2 linked regions of the Bdellovibrio bacteriovorus genome follow. The protein of the gene in region 2 interacts with the protein of the main gene of each other region in a pairwise test. Links are inferred from orthologs where the notes say so. Each region holds a gene or a part of one and is shown on either strand. Other genes may lie near its edges. The genes, in order: ung and ndk.

Evidence for each region.
Region 1: the proteins of ndk (region 2) and ung interact in binary tests that used the Escherichia coli proteins (3 or more experiments, as listed by UniProt). The link is inferred for Bdellovibrio bacteriovorus from one-to-one orthologs.

What each region holds. Positions count from the first base shown.
Region 1 is NZ_LUKD01000001.1:1,049,806-1,055,689, forward strand. The notes cover bases 430-3,189. They hold ung (uracil-DNA glycosylase), read right to left. Parts: upstream 2,273-3,189; coding sequence 1,586-2,272; downstream 430-1,585. Other genes in these bases: AZI87_RS04930 (hypothetical protein), read right to left, coding at 430-591; AZI87_RS04935 (DUF72 domain-containing protein), read right to left, coding at 675-1,571; AZI87_RS04945 (hypothetical protein), read left to right, coding at 2,420-2,821; AZI87_RS04950 (aldo/keto reductase family protein), read left to right, coding at 2,851-3,189. In the rest of the region: AZI87_RS04925 (hypothetical protein), read right to left, coding at 1-235; more of AZI87_RS04930, read right to left, coding at 277-429; more of AZI87_RS04950, read left to right, coding at 3,190-3,810; AZI87_RS04955 (M14 family zinc carboxypeptidase), read right to left, coding at 4,002-4,898; AZI87_RS04960 (hypothetical protein), read left to right, coding at 5,054-5,275; AZI87_RS04965 (hypothetical protein), read left to right, coding at 5,378-5,722; AZI87_RS04970 (polysaccharide deacetylase family protein), read right to left, coding at 5,725-5,884. UniProt on the Escherichia coli protein: Excises uracil residues from the DNA which can arise as a result of misincorporation of dUMP residues by DNA polymerase or due to deamination of cytosine.
Region 2 is NZ_LUKD01000001.1:1,372,284-1,378,336, reverse strand. Bases 1-2,929 are described here. They hold ndk (nucleoside-diphosphate kinase), read right to left. Parts: upstream 1,714-2,929; coding sequence 1,288-1,713; downstream 1-1,287. Other genes in these bases: AZI87_RS06610 (hypothetical protein), read right to left, coding at 2,122-2,871; AZI87_RS06615 (hypothetical protein), read right to left, coding at 1,727-2,029; AZI87_RS06625 (class I SAM-dependent RNA methyltransferase), read right to left, coding at 79-1,260; AZI87_RS06630 (tetratricopeptide repeat protein), read right to left, coding at 1-55. In the rest of the region: AZI87_RS06605 (hypothetical protein), read right to left, coding at 2,995-4,665; AZI87_RS06600 (hypothetical protein), read right to left, coding at 4,770-5,132; AZI87_RS06595 (substrate-binding periplasmic protein), read left to right, coding at 5,290-6,027; AZI87_RS06590 (hypothetical protein), read right to left, coding at 6,042-6,053. UniProt on the Escherichia coli protein: Major role in the synthesis of nucleoside triphosphates other than ATP. The ATP gamma phosphate is transferred to the NDP beta phosphate via a ping-pong mechanism, using a phosphorylated active-site intermediate.

The sequences.
Region 1 (5,884 bases), 330 kb from region 2 along the record:
TTTCTTTTTTGGCATCGCCGGTTTTTTCGGAAGCGGATTTCTTAAGGGCCGCGATTTCTTGCTTCAACTCGGCAAGTTTAGCGTCCATGTCTTTTTGGAATTGCTCTTTTTGTTCTTTAGAATAATCCACCGCTGCGGCTGCCGCATCACTGGTTTTCTGCTGAACTTCTTCTTTGGTTGTTGCAAAAGCGGAAAGAGAAAAACAAAGGATGGAAGAGAGAAGAATGTGTTTCATAAACTGGTCTCCTATTGGCGGAGACCAGTTTATACAGGGACTTATTTCACTTCAAGAATATTGAGCTGAACAGCATCAAACGTGACGCTTACAGGCTTCTTGGCTTTAAAGGCCTCTTCTAATTTCTTACGAAGGCCATCGAAGTTTTCGACGTCTCGACGCAGGTAATACGATCCCGGGTTTTTCGCGAAAAGCACGACGATTCCCTCGTCGTCTTCACGAATTTTCTTGATTGTATCCTCTAAAGAACGATGCTCCTCAGCATTTGCCGGTCCGCGAGCCGCAGAACGAGCTAAAGCGGGATTTACACTGACTGTCGCTGTTGTTATCAAGGCTGCGATTAAAATCCACTTCATGAGTCACTCCTTTTTGTCGCCTTATCTTATCGGCGATCTGAAGCAAGCCTAGAGTCCAGGAGGGCGTCGCATTCTGAGATTTATTACACCAAGGTCGCTGCGCACCATTGTAAGGGATTTAATTGAGCATCAGCCTCTTCATTCAGCTGCTGGATTACAATTTGGGCCATCTCAGGAGCCAAAATATCATCCGGCTCATGCACCAAAAAGAAAACTTTTTGTAATCCTTGCTGCGACCAAGAGCTCAATCGCACAGCCCAGTCTTGGGAACGTTGGCGATCCGATAGGTGCAGATCATTTCCGATAAAGCGAAGCATCGTGAAGGGAGCGCTTATAGACACATGAAGAACGTCTCTTCGACCTGCGACATCTGTGATAACTAAGCCGATGCCTCGGGATTGCAAATATTTAGTCAATGCCGGAAGCACACATCCGTTTTGAAACCAACTGGGATGACGAAACTCTAAAGCCAGCTCAAAATCGTCGGTCCACTGCTGCAAAAAATAAAACAACAGAGATTTTTTACTGTAATCAAAGTGCGGAGGAAACTGCGCAAAGCACGGCCCGCGATGCGTTCCCAGGTTTTTCAAAAACTCGAACCACTCCGCCAAAAGTTTTTTATCTAACATTCCTTGTTCCGAATGCGAAATGCCCTGATAGAGCTTTGGGCAGAAAACAAAATCCGTTCCCACTTGCGCAAGCCACTTCTGTGTTTGCTCGGCCGTCGGGATACGATAGTGAGATGTGTTGAGTTCGATAGTGTTGAAATTGCGCGAATAATAAGAAAGAAAATCCGCAGCCTTTGTTTTCTCTGGATATATCTTCCCGATCCATTCTTTATGCCCCCAGGCCGGAGTGCCAATATAGAATTTTGCTGAAGAGGAGGTTTTGAATTTTTCTAAATACACTGACGCCAAAGGGTCATCAGAAGGAAGATCCCAATTCACACCGTCTACGGAATGCAGCTTTCCAAATTCCATGACAGCCTTTCTGCTTAAAGGCTCCAGTCAATTTCAGAAATACCGTGAGAGCGAAGATAGGCATTGGTTTTTGAAAAAGGTTTCGTTCCGAAAAACCCGCGATGCGCTGACAGCGGCGAAGGATGAACAGCTTCAATCACTAAATGCTTTTTACGATCCACAAAAGAGGCTTTCTTTTGCGCATAAGATCCCCAAAGAATGAACACCAGATGTTCGCGCTCTTCATTCAGTAAATGAATAATCTTATCGGTGAATTCTTCCCAACCTTTTTTCTGATGAGCAGCGGCTTTGCCATCTTCCACCGTCAAAACAGCGTTCAGCAACAACACACCCTGCTCGGCCCATTTGGTTAAGCAGCCGGACTTGGGAATTTGCAAACCCAGATCGGAATTCAGTTCTTTAAAAATATTTTGCAAAGAAGGCGGAAAACGAACTCCGTCACGAACTGAAAAGCACAAACCATGAGCTTGACCTGGTCCATGATAAGGATCCTGCCCGACGATCACGACTTTCACTTTGTCAAACGGCGTAAGGTTCATGGCGGCAAACCATTCTTCACCACGCGGATAGATGGTCTTGCCTTTTTTGTATTCCTGCACAAGAAACTCGCGCAGAGTTTTCATTCGCTCGCTGTCGAACTCGCCCTGCAATCGCTGTTTCCAGCTAGAATCTAACTTAACTTCACTTTTTAAATTTTCCATCTCACCTTGATACATGACAAAGGTCTAGGTCCCGGATTCTAAATCAATCTTATTGGTTTTCAATTTATTTTTTGATTCCTGCTCAACTTGACCAGACAAAATTCGGCCACATTGTTACACTATGAGTAGAGGAAAAGGAGGCCGCCTATGACGACCCTTCTCAACCCCACAATACAACTTATCGAGCAGAATCCAGAGGTTAAGTCCTTCATCTATCAACAGATCGTGGAGTTCGAACCCTTCGTGACACCTCAGACAATCGTCGCAGTGGTCGCACGGGATCCGAAAAAACTAGCGATTCAGTATGAAACAGAAGGAAAAGACTTTACCCCTGAAGGTCTCAAAAAACTCTATCGCATTGCGATCGTGTTGCGTGAGGGCGACACGAGTGTCGAAGCCGAAGGAGTTCACGAAGATATCTTCCAAGCTATTAAGTTAGCCAAAGATTCTTTACTGAAAGAGTTGGTTGCTATCCAGGATTCTGTCATTAGCCAACAAGACAGAATTGTCGAGATCAATCACTACTTGCAACACCCAGTTCTTCATTAAGATAATAGGGCTTCCGTGAAGGAGGCCCTATGTTCAATCCTACTATGCCCTATCGCAATGCGGGTCGTTGCGGTCTGAAATTGAGTTCGCTTTCTTTAGGAGGCTGGACGACGTTCGGGGGCACCGTTAAAGATTTCACTTCTGTTCGCAGCATTCTTCGCCTGGCTTATGAAGCCGGGATCAATTTTTTTGATATCGCAGACATTTACGCCAAAGGCGAATCGGAACGCATTATGGGCGGAGCTCTGAAAGACTTTCCGCGCCATGAGCTCGTGATATCTTCCAAAGTATTCTGGCCGATGAGTGATGACATCAATGATCGCGGCCTTTCGCGCAAACACATTCTTGAATCAGTGAATAAAAGTCTGCAAAGAATCGGGACTGACTATTTAGACATCTATTTCTGCCATCGCTATGATCCCGAAACTCCCGTCGAGGAAACTGTTCGTATTATGGATGACCTAATTCATCACGGAAAAATTCTTTACTGGGGAACGAGCGAATGGACTGCTGAACAAATCCAAGAAGCCATGGATGTTTGCGACCAAGGTGGTTACTACCGTCCGCAAATTGAGCAGCCTCAGTACAGTCTTCTTGCCCGCGAAAAATTTGAAGAGAATGTTCGCCCGAAAGCACAAGAGCACGGCATGGGCTTAGTAACGTGGTCGCCCTTAGCTTCGGGAATGCTGACTGGAAAATACGACAACGGAATCAGCGAAGGTCGCCTGTCGCGGATTGATTGGCTCAGAGAAACTTTCTACACAGAGGAAAATTTGGAACGTGTGCGCAATATGAAAGCTCTGGCGGACGAGTTGGGATGCACGCGGGGGCAGTTAGCACTGGCGTGGCTATTGAATCAACCGGGAATGACCAGTGTGATTCTCGGCGCGACCAGCATCGAGCAATTGCAAGAAAATCTGAGTTGTTTAAAGGTTCCCATGACAGAAGATATAGATAAATCTCTGAAAAAGCTTTTCACGTACTCCTAAAGGCTGGAAATGGACAGCGATATTCGTGCTTATTGGCACTGGAGGATTCCGTTCACAAACCACAGAGCTATACTGAGCATGAAACGACCTCTTGAGAATAAAAGATACCATTGATTGGTTATTTAAGTTCTAAGAGGTTGTCCGAGACGAGACTTAGTCATTAGATTAAGCCTCGTTTCCATTTTTAGGGATTAGTGTTCTAGCGCGACAGGAAGAAAACTGGTCGGCGATTTTGATTCAGCCGTATTGGCTTTCGTCTTTCCATTTTCTAATTTCACCAAGCTGCCGATAATATCTTGCAACTTTTCAAACGGAGAAAGATTCGGCGGAAGACTTTCTTTCAACTCCATCGTTAAAACAGGCGTCTGTCTTTCAAGCCACATGTAACGACCCAGGCTGCCGGGATAATTGCCCAGCGACTTCCAAGGTAAGTAATCAAATTTGGGCGGAGGAGAAACCTTTGGACCGTCAAAATCCAAAACCTTCAGTGGCGTATGTACAGACACGATGAAATCCGGTTGGAAATCTTCTAAGTGGTGCAGAGCACATTTTGTTTCGGGCTCGCTCGCAGCGACCTCACCGGGGAATCTGCGTGGATTTGATTTTGTCGTGCGTTTCCAATTTTCGATGGCACCGACATCCCAATCTTTTGTTGGGAAGTTGCGATTGATATCGATCTTGTTGGCATTCGTACGAGTTTTGTATTTCACACCATCAGGATTTACGACAGGAATCACACGCCAAGAGTTACGCGGATCAATGCCTTCTAAACGCTCCATCCAATAACGACCGACAGTTCCTGCCGGTGTTTCGTCTCCATGGATCAAGCTGAATACTAAAACTTTCTTAGCGCCTGGTGTGGAAGAGGGTTTGTCGTAATGGTAAATAGGACGACCTTCCGCGCTCACGCAAAGGGCTTCTACTTTGACTTTTTCACAAGCCTTCGTAAGAAGTTTGTCATCCCACGCTCCGGGGAATTTTTTTAGATCATTGATGCAGTCTTGTTGGATATTAGAAAAGTCTGCTTGAGCGCCAACAGCTGACATAAACATCAGACCAAATAAGATTGTCTTCATCATTTTTGTCATCACTTCCCTATTATCTCCGAAGTTTGAAATCTCTCAAGATGAGAAAATGGCTTTTTTTGAATCAAGCTGAGAATCCTTACAAATTGACTAAAGTCTTAGTGCCTTTCGTCCGTAATGTAAAGGGTGTGACGAATTAGACTCAGGTCGGAGGTTGTATGGTGAATCGTGGCGGTTTTAGTTTTGTAGCGATGTTGGTGATTAATCCCATCGTGATACTGTTTTATCAAAACTGCTCCATGGCCCCGGTGAGCTATGCGAAAAATACCACACCTCAAGTGAAGGTGTCGCGTCAGGTAGCTTCTGAAGCTAAGCCTACAGTAGCGACAATTAAGAAACAGACTTGTGTCGAGAAGAAGGAATGCCCTCAAAAGGAATAGTATTCATTTCTTGAATATCTGAATTCTTTCTATGCCTTTTACTAATCATAGAGTCCCTTGTAGAACGAATCATGAAGCATGATTCAGAACAAGGAGGCTTCTATGATTAAGTTCGTTTTAACTCTCTCAACAATCTCCGTTCTTTTTAGCTCCCCAGCATTTGCTTTTGTGTCTCCGCAAGAAGAAAAAGCCCTGATTGAAGCTATTAACAACGCCAGCCCTGCGCAAACGCACGCGGAAGGCATTCGCTGCTCATTACGCAACCGCATGTGCCTGGTTCGCCTGCACGTGGCAGAACGCCAAGCCGGTTGCATGATCGAAAGAATCTCGGATGTCTCAGATTTGTATACGGAAGAGTTTGATAGAACAACGGGAAAGAGCGTCTTCACCCTTTCCCGTTATGCTCAAGACAGCTTGAACCACTGTGTGGCAGAGCTGTCTCGCTAAGATTATTTTTCGCAAGCCGATGTCATTGGATCAATCGGAGAATTTTGATAACTCAATTGAGGGAACATATCACGATAACGGAATCTGTCTGGCTCATAACCTAAAGGTTTTACCGGCTCTCCGTTTTGATCCGCGCGCGGTTTCAAGTCCGTGACTTTAATA
Region 2 (6,053 bases):
GACTGGCACATCCAAGTGCAGATAAAAGAGTCAGTGCGAGAATCCATTTACGCATGTTAAAAAGGTATCATTTGAAGACTAAGAGTCAACCCTGAGCTCTGCAATAGTCTCAACATGGTCGGTCTGAGGGAACATTTCAAAGGTTTGCACCCTTGCGAGCTTTGCCGATTTGCCCAGCTTCTGCGCCCAAGCAAAGAACCAGTTAAGATCTCGAGCCAAGGACACCGGGTGACAGCTGATGTAGATGATTCTTTTAGGGGCCGCTGAGGCCAGAGCGCGCATGATGTATTCGCTGGCTCCTGCACGAGGCGGATCTAGCAAAACCAAGTCTTCAGTCCCGATTTGTGCTCGGCGCATGTAGGTCTCCACGTCGGAAAGGAAGTACTTCATGCGTTTTTCTTTGATTTTGCTTTTCGCACGTTCCACAAGCTTAGGATTCAGCTCCACGCCGGTGATCGTGGAAGACGAATACTTTTGTGCCAAAGGAAACGTGAAATTTCCCGCGCCGGCATAAAGATCGAAAACATTTTTGAATTCATAATCACCAGCCCAGTCTAGGGCGGTGCGAACCAGGTCTTCGTTCTGAAAGCGATTCACTTGAGAAAAGCCAATGCCGTCGTCGTCATCAGTGATAAGGCCGTAGCGAACTAGACCTTCCTCCGAGATGTACATTTCAAGACGAAGGAGCTCTTTGGCATTCTTTTGTTGAGCCCAAGCTTTTACTTCCGCGAACTTTTCGGTCAAGGCCTCTTCCGTAATCGGGCAGTCATTGATTTCAACAATATCGTGAGAGTTTCGTGCAAAGAAACCAAAGCGACCGTGTTGGAACTTCGGTTGAATGCGGTTGCGATACCTCAAAGAACGGGGACTTTTTTGAATTGGTAGATATTCAAATTCCAAAGAGGGATTGAACTTCTTCAGAGTTTCAAAAACCAGGTTCTCTTTTTGTGCGAGCTGTTCTTCTTCAGTGATGTGCTGCCAATTACAGCCACCACAAACGTTGGCCACCGGGCAAGGTGGAGTTCGGCGAGAAGCTCCCGGATTCAGAACTTCCAGGATCTTTGCTTCGACAAAATTCTTTTTGACCAAAGTGACTTCGGCCAAAACTTCTTCATTAGGCGCTGCTTGAGGAACGAAGACAACCATGCCCTCGTGTCGAGCGACTCCAGCACCGCCAATGGCAAGCTTTTCAATATTCAATCTGATCTTTGAACCAAGAAGGGGAGCTTGCGCTCCCCCCTTGTTTGATTTTGCAGACATTTAAATTCGCAATTTCAGTTTAAATGATTAAACGTTGCAGATTTCGTGCTTTTCGAAGAACAAAGCAAGTTCGCGAGCTGCAGAAGCTGCAGAGTCAGAACCGTGAACTGCGTTTTCACCAACGTTGTCACCGAATTTAGCGCGAACTGTTCCAGCGTTAGCTTTTTTAGGATCAGTAGCACCCATGATTTCGCGGTTTTTCAAAACTGCGTTTTCACCTTGCAAGCACATCAAGCAAACTGGGCCTGAAGTCATGAAAGAAACTAGTTCGCCGAAGAAAGGACGTTCTTTGTGTTCAGCATAGAACTCTTCAGCTTTAGCTTTAGAAAGAATAGTGATTTTCGCAGCAGCGATTTTCAAGCCGTTTGCTTCAAACATGCTGATGATGTCGCCGATAGCGTTTTTCTTCATTGCGTTTGGCTTGATGATTGAGAATGTTTGCTCGATAGCCATGGTATCTCCTTGTTTATTTACAATCTGTTTTAGAAACGTCAAAGAACCTAGGAGTTTTAACGAATTGAGTGACACATGTCCACTCTTGGTTTTGGCTCTCGCGGACATTCTTTACGTTGAGCTTGGTTTTCACCGCAAGATCAAATCCTTGGTCCGGCGTTGTGAAATCCTGATACGTGATTTCGTAGGTTTTATCCGTGTTCCAAAGATCCAAAGTCTCTTCCACGCTTTCTGTCGTCATGATGACGATTTCGTCAATACGGCCGGCCAAAGCAGGGCTTGCTGCCAATAGAATAAAAATTAATAGTTTCTTCATTTTAGCTCCCAGGATTGGGGCTTTTCTTAGGATTTTTGCCGCAAATAGTCAAACGAAAATTGGGCGGAAATAAATCCGCCCTCTGTTTGATTTTAAAAGCGAATTACGACGCTTAAACCAAGGCGAATAACATCTTCATTAGGACAGAAGCGATTGGCATCGCAAGCATCTGGAGGAACGAAGACATCTAGGGAAACACGCGGCGAAGTGATATTTTGAACAGCACCATTAATGGCATCAATAATGTTTGAAGCTTTGGTGGCGATAGATTTGTACTGTGACTGAGTCAATTCCGTTGCGCCACGATTGTAGACCAAACGACGATCAATGGAAGATGCCACGCGCTGGTCCTGCAGTCCCTGAGAGCCTGTATTTTTCATCACGAATGACATGATTAGAAAGCGTTCGCGACGCTCATCCATCGCACCAAAATCACTTTCGCGGAATACGGTAATCGACATGCGATCGCGACGTGCGGAGATGCGAAAGTATGTTTCAGTATCGCGATCATGCGGAAGAGTCATAATCACAGACCTGTCAGCACGAGATGCACGCGCATTCGAGCCGTGTTTATTTGTGACTTCAGAAAGAAATTCGAATTCATCAATAGGAACAGTGATGACGGCCACGGCAAAAGGATTACGGCCGTCTTGAGCACACAAGCTTGAGATTTTCAGGCCGGTGGCTCCAGAAACTCTTAAGAAGGCTTGTTCACACGCTTTGTGATCACGGGTGTCGACAGCAATAAGGAAGCCTCGGGCAAACGACTCTTCAGAATTTGCAAATGAGTTGAAGGCGCAAAGGACGATAGCACTAAAAATTAAAATGCACGTTCTTTTCATGAGGTCTTTTTAACATAAGCCACTCGCTCATGTGGGCCCCGAAATGTTTTCAGAAAAGAATTCTGAAGCTGTCGAAAGTATCGACAGCTTGGAATGTGGATAACCCGGTGGAATTCGCAACCACTAGAGAGTTTGCAAGAAAAGAATCAAATTGCGCTTATCCGTACTAGACAGAATTTCTTTTCCGTCTTTAATGAAAATGCGCTCGTCATGGCCTTTGTTGCTCATGCCCTTCTTGCGAGTGTCAAAATAATGGTCACGAGTCTGCCAGGACTTCGGAGTTTTATCTCCCAAGGGATAGCCATTGCACTCTAAATCGAAGTCGGTTGTGGGATTCAAGGCATCACCCGAATAGTAGGCAACGGGACGACGATCCGATGGAGTCAGAAGAGCGCAAAGATTCGGAACCGAGTTGTTATGCAAGTACGGCCAACGAGCCCAAATACCTACAAGGGGTGGCGGCACATATCCTTCTTGGGCTTTAATCACGATGCCGTTCTTTTTTGAAATCTCAAGGTCATTGAGTTGCTCTAAAGACTTCATTCCTAGACGACGATAAGGATCAGTTCCCACATCGACAACAGGTGTGGATTGTTTGTAGCGAACTTGCACCGTTTTAAGCTGCTCTTTGAGAGGCAAATTTTCTGAACCCGCAAGGCTCCAGGCTTTATCGTAATTTCCGTGGCATTTCGCACAGTTTGTATTGAAGATTTGTTCTCCCAATTTCGCACGGCCAAGATCAATTTTCTCTGCAGGGATGAAATCAGTAATCAAAGGTGCTTCTGAAGAAAACACAGCCGTTGTCAGTTCTTCGATAACGGCGCTGTTCTCTGCAAGCCATTTTTCTAGTTGAACGAGATCCGCACCACGGCCCACCTCATTCCAGATGATATTAGTGAAAATAGGATTTCCACTTAAGACACTGCCGTCGGAAAGCCAGCGATTTTTGTATTTTAAATTCCACCACACAGCGGGTTTAGAATCCGCAGGGTGATTGTCTAAGATCGCATCATGACGAGGAAAGCGGGCGTACCACTCACTGTAGCTTGCATAAGCATCTTTTGACCGACGATTTAAAGATAGAGCCACTTGCGCCAAAGACGTATCTAGCCCCAACGCAATAGGCTGCTTTAAAGAAACAAAACGCAGATGATCTTGCGCTTCAGATAGTAGTTCGCGCTCAGCGTTCGTCGCTCCAGTGTAGGCTTGGAAAAGATACGGATCTGTCACAGCCATCAATTTCTTAGCTTTGATGAAAAACTCATTCGCTTTTGGAAAACGGTTGGTCATTCCTAAAACTGTTTTGCCAAAGAGATTGCTCGAGTGGCAGGCGGCACAGCTAAAGGTAAACCCTTCGGCACCATTTCGCTGAATTAGTCCCAAACCCATCAGATCATCAGGGCCGATATTCTCTGGATAGGGTACAGAGTAAACACCTTCATCAGTTTTTTTGGGGTAAGGGTGAAGACCCAGATTCCTAAGAACATCATTGAAAGAGTCAAAGCCACTGACTCCGTGAAGGATCGACTGCACCCATTTTTTAAAAGGATTTTTGTTGTCTTCTTCAATCAATCGCACCGTTGGCCAATAAGGCGGAAGCATACCGGTGACCGTGACCGGATAAATCTGCGTATGGATTTTCCCGCGATTTTTAATCTGTACGAAATCTTCGTCGGACCATTGATAGATATTGTGGCGTCCATTTGTCGGGATGGCCACACCAGCGGACCAATCTGGAGAAGACGCGAACGAATGGGAAGAAAGAATCAATAACAAGATCGTAATGAACTTCATGGCCCCAAGTTTATTCCTTGGGGACCATTACAAGACAATAATATTCTGAGCTTTTACAAAGATTAGCGGACGATTTTTTGAAAATACTTCAGGGTGAGGACGACCTATTCGCCGTCGTAGTTCGCAGTCACGTTTCCTGCGCAATCCACTTCATAGTAACCCCAGCAGCTTGCACCCGCTGCACAGTAACCTTCAGTCACCGCTGTGGATTGATAGTTGAACGCTTTTTGATTCCATTTCAATGAACGAAGTGCGCGAGAGACATCTTCTTGAGTGACCTCTTGATCTGCCCATTCGAAGTCGTCAGAAGGAACCGTACCAATAAGGGGAGTCAGGTAATTATTCAAAGCAACTGCGGCTTCTTGAACTGAAATGCATTGTTTAGGTTGAAGAGGAAGCTCCAATTGTTGTGCGAAGCTTGTGGTTGAAAAAAGAGATACAAGAATGGCAAAAACCAATTTTTTCATGAAAGACTCCTAATTTTAGGAGCTTCTATCACGGCCGTGCTACCTGACCTAATCAAAATCAGCCCGTTGATGGAATCTTAAAGAACAGTGAAATATTTTAACGCCAGCTGCAATATGCTTTTGATAAAGCTCCTTTTTTGCAGCAAGCTCGAAACCAATGCGTCTATTTTTATTGGCCACTATTCTTTTTGCTACGGCGATAGCCTTTGCCTTTGATGTCCAGGAAGTTCGAATTGGAATTCCCGCGGGACTTGCACCGCCTTTGCTTTTTGATGAAAAATCCCCCCAAACAAAGGGACTTGTGGCCGAATATGCGGCCGCTCTGGCGCAAGCTATGGGGCGAACCGCCACCTTTAGTATTATCACGCGTTATCGTCTGGACAGCTATTTGCTGAAGGGCCAAGTGGATATGATGTGCTACACAAGCAAAGTGTGGGCAAGCAATCAAGATCAAATGGATTTTTCTAAAACTCTGTTTTCAAAAAGAGAAATCATTCTTGGGCCTGAGACTATGCCGAAAAAGGTTTCGGATCTAAAAGGGAAAACTATCGGGACCATGCTTCAGTACGTGTACCCGAAGTTAGATCCTTTATTTCAGTCTAAACAACTTGTTCGAGAAGACAGCCTCAGTGAAGAGGCGAATTTAAAAAAGCTTCTTAACGGGCGTATCGACTATATAGTCACCGATGAAATTTTTGTGGATTATTTTAAGCTAAAGCATCCAAAAATTGATCGCAATCGCCAACGCCTTTTTATGCAGGAATATCCGATCTCGTGTGCTGTCAGTCGCAAGGGGCGGGTGAAAGAAAAAGAAGTGAATGCCGCCGTAGATAAAATAAAATCCGACGGCACTCTTCAGACAATTTTTAAAAAATACGGTGCTACATTAAAATAAATCCCATGAAGGATTTATTCTTCACC